DNA from 3 places in the Serratia sp. CoH_134_PS_4 genome. Region 3 is predicted to be linked to each of the others. Evidence: predicted binding sites of a transcription regulator. Region 3 holds the regulator's gene; each other region holds the start of a gene.
The links. The regulator CRP, encoded in region 3, controls carbon source genes, mostly activating them, when cyclic AMP is high. The targets are predictions, from matches to a motif close to ATGTGANNNNNNTCACAT.
Positions count from the first base shown of each region.

Region 1 (2,273 bases), on a different contig from region 3:
GGATAACTTTATGGGGTAGATCCTAAAAGATCGGGAAAATATGTACAGCAATTGTTATCGGATCATGAGGTAAATTGGCGCAATTATCGACGATCACGTCCTAATTTAACTAAAGAAAGTGTTTTAAGACGTGAATGCCATTGTAATCGGCTTGCGGGGCTGTTAACAGCGGTGCCAGGCAGCACCGCCAGGAGGCAGGATTAGAACGTGATGCGGCTGACGTCTTGGCAGCCGAGGGCGGCCAGCGTTGCGCGCGTAGCATCCCATTGTGTGAGAATGGCACTTTCCGGTTCAGCCAGCACTGCACGGCTCACTTTTTGGCAATCGCGGCCGGAGACATTCATCAGAATTAACGCGGCTTGCAGGGGGGGCAGACTTGGGTTGAACGCGGCGTTTTCAGCATAGCGGCCAGTGTAAATGGTACCGTCTTCGGCTTCTAGCGCAACCCCGCTGTGCGCATTGCTGTAGGGCGCATGGCTCTGATTGGCTGCGGCCAGTGCGGCTTTTTCCAGTTCGTGGGTTAGCGTCAGTTGGAAGCCGTGATCGACCCGATCCATCAGCAGTGTGGTGATATCCAGGTCTTTGGGGCCGAAGGCATCTGGCAGATAATCGCCAAGAGTTGCAGGTTCACGGCCAGGCAGGCGGATTTTCAGAGCGGTACCGCTGTTGAGTTCGTTCATAAACTGGCGGCAGTGGCCACAAGGCGTGTAGTTCACCGTGATGGAGACCAGGGCGGTTTCGCCGCGCAGCCAGGCATGGGTTACGGCACACTGTTCGGCATGAATGGTCTGCTGCATCGGCGCGCCACTGAACTCCATATTGGCGCCAAAATAGAGATTGCCGCTCTGTCCGCGGGCAATGGCACCGACATAGAACTTGGAGATCGGGGCTAACGAGCAGGCCGCCGCCAGGGGCAGCAGAGCAAATGCCAGAGCATCATCATCCAGCCCGCAGCGCTGCTTGATTGCATCCACCTGTTCTGCCTTAAACATGGCCGGAAAATCAGGCGCATCAATATAAGGTAATAGGGCGGATTGCAATGTGGCGGGCAGTTCACCGAAAGCGGTTTGAAAACGCGGGTGCATAGAAACTCTCTCTACAGGTTAACGGGATAACATTCTAGGCAGCTCAGTGCGAATAAAGTGTGATGAAAATCTCTTTATTGATGAAATCAATGCAATGAAATGCATAATTGCGGGACGTATCGCAAGTTTTAAGCCTTTCAACCGAACAGGTGCAGCAACACCGGGAACAGAAACGGCGCCAATAGCGAGGTAATGATCCCGCAGATGACTAACGCAAGTGAGCCGAATGCACCTTCCTGATAGTCCATTTCCGCACAGCGCGCCGTGCCCAGCGCATGTGATGCTGTCCCCATTGCCAACCCACGTGCCGAGCGGGTCGTGATGCCTAATATTTTGAACAAGGTATGCCCGAACACGGCGCCGAGAATACCGACGAAGATAACGCAGACGGCGCTGATCGCCGGAATGCCGCCAAGCGATTCTGCGACCGCCATCGCGATGGGCGTCGTGACCGATTTAGGCATGATGGACGCGGCAATCTCCGGTGTGGCCCCCATCCATAATGCGATAGCACCACCGCTGATCATGGCCGTCATGCTGCCGATAAAACAGACGGCGATGATGGACTTCCAGCGAGCGCGAATCTGGTGCAGTTGCTCATAAAGCGGGTAAGCCAGTGCCACTACGGCCGGTTGTAGCAAGTCATTGAGGATTTTACTGCCCTGAAAATAACGCTCATAAGGAATGCCCGTCAGCAATAGCAGGGGAATAATCACCGCCATTGACACCAGTAATGGGTTGAGCAGTGGCATATTCAGCCATTGGGCCAGCTTGCGTGCTGCGAAGTAGACCGCTAGCGTCAGCGGCAATGACCACCAGATTTCATGGATCATTTTTCGCCCTCCGCTGCATCAGACTTGCCGACGATGCGGCGTTCTCGATGGAAATAATGCGAGGTATAGCCGACAACGACTAACACCATCAGAGTACTTACGGCGCAAGAGATCACCAGTGGGCCGAGGTGTTCGATAATCTGGTCATAGTATTTCATCACGCCAACACCGATGGGCACGAACAAAAGCACCATATAGCGGATCAACAGATGACAGCCTGGTTTGACCCACTTGGCCGGCATAATTTGTGTGGAAAGCAGGGCGAACAGTAGCAACATACCGATAATGCTGCCGGGAATGGCGATCGGCAACAATGCCGCGAGCGCATTGCCGATAAACAAACAAAGGTAGATAA
Region 1 is NZ_JBXWKI010000018.1:70,261-72,533, forward strand. It holds gene cdd (cytidine deaminase) at 201-1,085, opposite strand; gene AC2FCQ_RS22060 (CidB/LrgB family autolysis modulator) at 1,223-1,918, opposite strand; gene AC2FCQ_RS22065 (CidA/LrgA family protein) at 1,915-2,273, opposite strand, start outside.
Region 1: the regulator CRP is predicted to act here: its motif matches at 1,143-1,160, upstream of cdd (cytidine deaminase).

Region 2 (2,273 bases), on a different contig from region 3:
CAGTTGATCGCCCGCCATCGCGGCATCACACAATGACTCAACCGTCAGTGGTGCGCCATGCAAGCTTGAACTCATTGAGCTACCGAGGCGCTGCTGGGCGATTTCAAGCATGTTTTCGATACTGGCCACGGTTTCCAGACAGCCGTGGTTACCGCAGTAACAGCGTTTGCCGTAAGGATCGACCTGAGTATGGCCAATCTCTACCACACTGTGGCTGCCTGCATGCAGAACTCTACCGCCCGTGATCACTCCGGCGCCAACGTTGTGGTCGATCACCACCTGAATCACGTTTTGGCTGCCGCGAGATGCGCCGTATAAGGCCTCGGCCATTGTCCAGGCGCTAATGTCGTGTTGCAGATAAACCGGTAGCCCGGTACGCGTTTCCAGCGCCGGTCCCAGGGGCATGTCTTTGACGTCGTAAAACGGCATGCGGTGTACGACACCAGAAACGGCGTCAACCATGCCTGGCAGCGTAATGGCGATAGCCGTCAGCCGCTCAAGCTTGCTTTGATGACGAATGAAGAACTGATCTACTTCACCGAGAATACGCTTTAGCAGGGGATCAGGGTGTTCGGCGGCAAGAGGCAACAGCTCTTCGACCACCAATTTGCTGCTGATATCACGCAGCGCCAGCGTAATGGTGCCACGGCTTATGCGAGCGGACAGATAGTGCCAGGCTTCGGTGTCCAGCACCAACCCCACGGCAGGACGGCCACGGCTGCCCACTTCCTGGTATTCGGTTTCTTTAACCAGATGCGCTTCCAGCAGTTCGCGAACAATTTTGGTGATACTGGCGGGAGCGAGCTGCGCGCGTTTGGATAATTCGATACGCGAAATGGGGCCCAGTTGATCGATTAACCGATAAACTGCCCCTGCATTTGTTTGCTTGATTTGATCAATATGCCCAGGCTGCCCAACAGCAATCACAAACCTGCTCCTACTATTTTTCGCGCTTCTAAATAAAGACTATCGGCTATGGTGGGGCTTTTGTAATACAGCGTCAACTATTTGATTCGTTATGTGATTTGCTGCACAAATTCACCCCACTTTCACTGCGGATTGTGTTTTATTTGCCCAGCCTGGCCTTCAGGTTAACAGCAATGCCATCAGCGATTTGGCCGCGGCGGTCAGTGGCCTTTGCCGGTGATGCACCAACCAAACTTCCGTCATGGCGCCCGGTTCTGCCAACGGCAAATACTGCACGCCATCAATTTTAACGCGGGCGAAAGACGCCGGCAGAATAGAAATACCCAACCCGGAGGACACCAGACCGATAATGGTCATCGCCTCGCCAACCTCTTGCGTGATGTAAGGAGTGATCCCCGCTTTGGCCAGCAAGGATAAAATTTCGTCATGCAGTGCGGTGCCCACCTCGCGGGAGAAAAACACGAAGGGCTCTTCCGCTAAATGCTGAAAACGCAATGTGCCGGATGCAACATGGGTTAACGGATGCCCTTCCGGCACCACGGCCACCAAGGGTTCACACAGCAAAAGCTGATGTTTCAACGCGTCTGGTAAGCGCGTATTACGCATAACGCCCAGATCCAGCTCACCATTAAGCAAGGGTTCAATCTGCTGTTTGGTGTTTACTTCGCGCATTTTGATATGCACCTGTGGGTGTTGCTGCCGAAAAGCCCGCAAACTGCGTGATACGACGCTGATAAATGGGGCTGAGGACGTGAAACCTATGGTTAGCTCCCCTAACTCCCCGCGTTCCAGTCTGGCCGCTTTCTCAGCCGCCCGGCCGACCTGATCGAGTACCTGATACGCTTCTTTCAGGAACATTTCCCCCGCCTGCGTCAGGCTGACATTGCGGTTGTTGCGCGCCAACAAACGCGCCCCCACCATCTCTTCCAACGCCTGGATCTGCTGGCTAAGCGGCGGCTGTGAAATCCGCAAGCGTTCTGCTGCACGCCCAAAGTGCAACTCTTCCGCCACGGCAACAAAATAGCGCAGATGTCTCAATTCAATATTCATACGTTAAACGTCTTAATTTTAATTATTAATATATTAGACAAAAAACTGCCCTCTCCCTATCATTTTGTTAACCCATGAAGTGCTGAATACACCCCCACGTTCGGTAAGGAAAAACTGTGACAACCCCTGTGCGTTCTGCGGCCAGTATGCCGTCGACGCTGGCCGCCAACGACGATGCGGCTGCTGCGCCAAAAACCCAACGTTCCACCCTGAACAAACTTCCCTACATCGAACGCGGAACGCCGCAGTTTATACGCGTTACGTTGGCGTTGTTTTCTGCCGGTCTGGCGACGTTC
Region 2 is NZ_JBXWKI010000001.1:768,332-770,604, forward strand. It holds gene mlc (sugar metabolism global transcriptional regulator Mlc) at 1-927, opposite strand, end outside; gene AC2FCQ_RS03490 (LysR family transcriptional regulator) at 1,087-1,977, opposite strand; gene AC2FCQ_RS03495 (MFS transporter) at 2,124-2,273, shown strand, end outside.
Region 2: the regulator CRP is predicted to act here: its motif matches at 1,019-1,036, upstream of mlc (sugar metabolism global transcriptional regulator Mlc).

Region 3 (2,273 bases):
AAGCTGATCCGCGATACCGGTGAACGCGGCCACTCCCGTGAAGCGGTGATGGACTCGGTGGTACGTTCGATGGAGGATTACATCAACTACATTACGCCGCAGTTCTCACGCACCCATATCAACTTCCAGCGGGTACCCACGGTCGACACGTCGAATCCGTTTGCCGCCAAGGCGATCCCTTCGCTGGACGAGAGCTTTGTGGTGATTCACTTCCGCGGCCTGGATCAAATCGACTTCCCTTATTTACTGGCGATGCTGCAGGGATCCTTTATCTCACACATCAATACGCTTGTGGTGCCGGGCGGCAAAATGGGGCTGGCGATGGAGCTGATCATGGCACCCTTGGTGCAGCGTCTGCTGGAAGGCAAAAAAATCGAATAAGTGGGTAGAGCGCGGCAGTCAGCCGCGCCTTTTCACCATTAGGCCACGTCGCGGATTTCAAAGCTGTGAGTCACGCTGGCGGCCTTACTCAGCATCAATGACACCGAGCAGTATTTCTCCGCCGAGAGATTCACCGCCCGCTCAACGATTTTGTCGCTCAGATCTTTACCGCTCACGATAAAGTGCAGGTTGATATGGGTGAACAGCCGCGGTGCTTCTTCACGTCGTTCAGAAGTCAGCTTGACCTCGCAATCACGCACATCATTACGCCCTTTTTGCAGGATCGACACCACATCGATAGCACTACAGCCCCCTACCGACATCAGCACCATTTCCATCGGGCTGGGCGCTTTGTCGCCCGCATTGCCGTCCATCAACACCTGATGGCCAGACGCGGATTCACCCAGAAACGTTAACCCTTCCACCCACTTAACTCTTGCCTGCATACTGGTCACTCCGGTTAATTTCTTAAAATCAGGGTACGCTTTCGCATAGAAACTGGCAACGGAACCTGATGCTAATCATGCTGAAGCGAGACAACACAAGACACCCGCCTCACTCTGTGCTACAAACAGAGCCGCAATAAATCTTTCCGGGACACTGATTTCAGGGAAACTCCCAGGGAAAGGCTCCTTTACCGGTATGTTAACAGAATGTAGCTTGCAGCTCTCCCGGCAAGTTAATATGCTAGAGCGACAGCGTATATTTATGACACGCCTCAAAATCTGCTGATAGCCACCATTAAAACAACGGCGACAACAGGTTTTACAGGGAACTCTGACCCCTGTGACACAAGGCAGCGATAACAACAGAGGATAACAGCGAATGGTTCTCGGCAAACCGCAAACAGACCCTACTCTCGAATGGTTCCTGTCTCATTGCCATATCCACAAATATCCATCCAAAAGTACGCTGATTCACCAAGGTGAAAAAGCCGAAACGCTTTACTACATCGTCAAAGGCTCCGTCGCGGTGCTGATTAAGGATGAAGAAGGTAAAGAGATGATTTTATCCTACCTTAACCAGGGGGATTTCATCGGCGAGCTTGGATTATTTGAAGAAGGTCAGGAGCGTAGCGCCTGGGTTAGGGCGAAGACCGCCTGCGAAGTGGCTGAAATTTCCTACAAGAAATTCCGCCAGTTAATTCAGGTCAACCCGGACATCCTGATGCGCCTGTCAGCCCAGATGGCAAACCGTCTGCAGATAACATCTGAGAAAGTGGGTAACCTCGCCTTCCTGGACGTTACAGGCCGTATCGCGCAAACACTGCTGAACCTGGCGAAACAACCTGATGCCATGACCCATCCTGATGGTATGCAGATTAAAATTACTCGTCAGGAAATTGGCCAAATCGTCGGTTGTTCACGTGAAACCGTTGGCCGTATTCTGAAAATGCTTGAAGATCAAAACCTGATCTCCGCCCACGGCAAAACCATTGTCGTTTACGGCACGCGTTAATCACTGAAAAAACGGCGCGATGATTCGCGCCGTTTTTTTATGCCCCAAGTCATCATGTGGCGCAGACTGATTTACCACCCGGAAGTCAACTATGCACTGCGGCAAACGCTGGTGCTGTGCCTGCCAGTGTTACTCGGCCTGTTGAGCGGCCAACTGCAATACGGCCTATTATTTTCCCTGGTTCCTGCCTGCTGCAATATTGCCGGGCTAGACACCCCTCACAAACGCTTCTTCAAACGTCTGATCGTCGGTGGCTCTCTATTTGCACTCAGCAGCCTGCTATTACAGCAAGCATTGCTTTGGCACTTGCCGTTGCCGGTGTTGATGCTTGGCCTGGCACTGCTTCTCGGCGTCAGCGGTGAAATAAGTCCGTTACATGCCCGCCTGTTGCCCGCCTCGCTGGTTGCCGCCATTTTCTCCCTCAGTATGGCCGG
Region 3 is NZ_JBXWKI010000009.1:46,422-48,694, forward strand. It holds gene AC2FCQ_RS15325 (phosphoribulokinase) at 1-381, shown strand, start outside; gene AC2FCQ_RS15330 (OsmC family protein) at 420-827, opposite strand; gene crp (cAMP-activated global transcriptional regulator CRP) at 1,207-1,839, shown strand; gene AC2FCQ_RS15340 (YccS/YhfK family putative transporter) at 1,894-2,273, shown strand, end outside.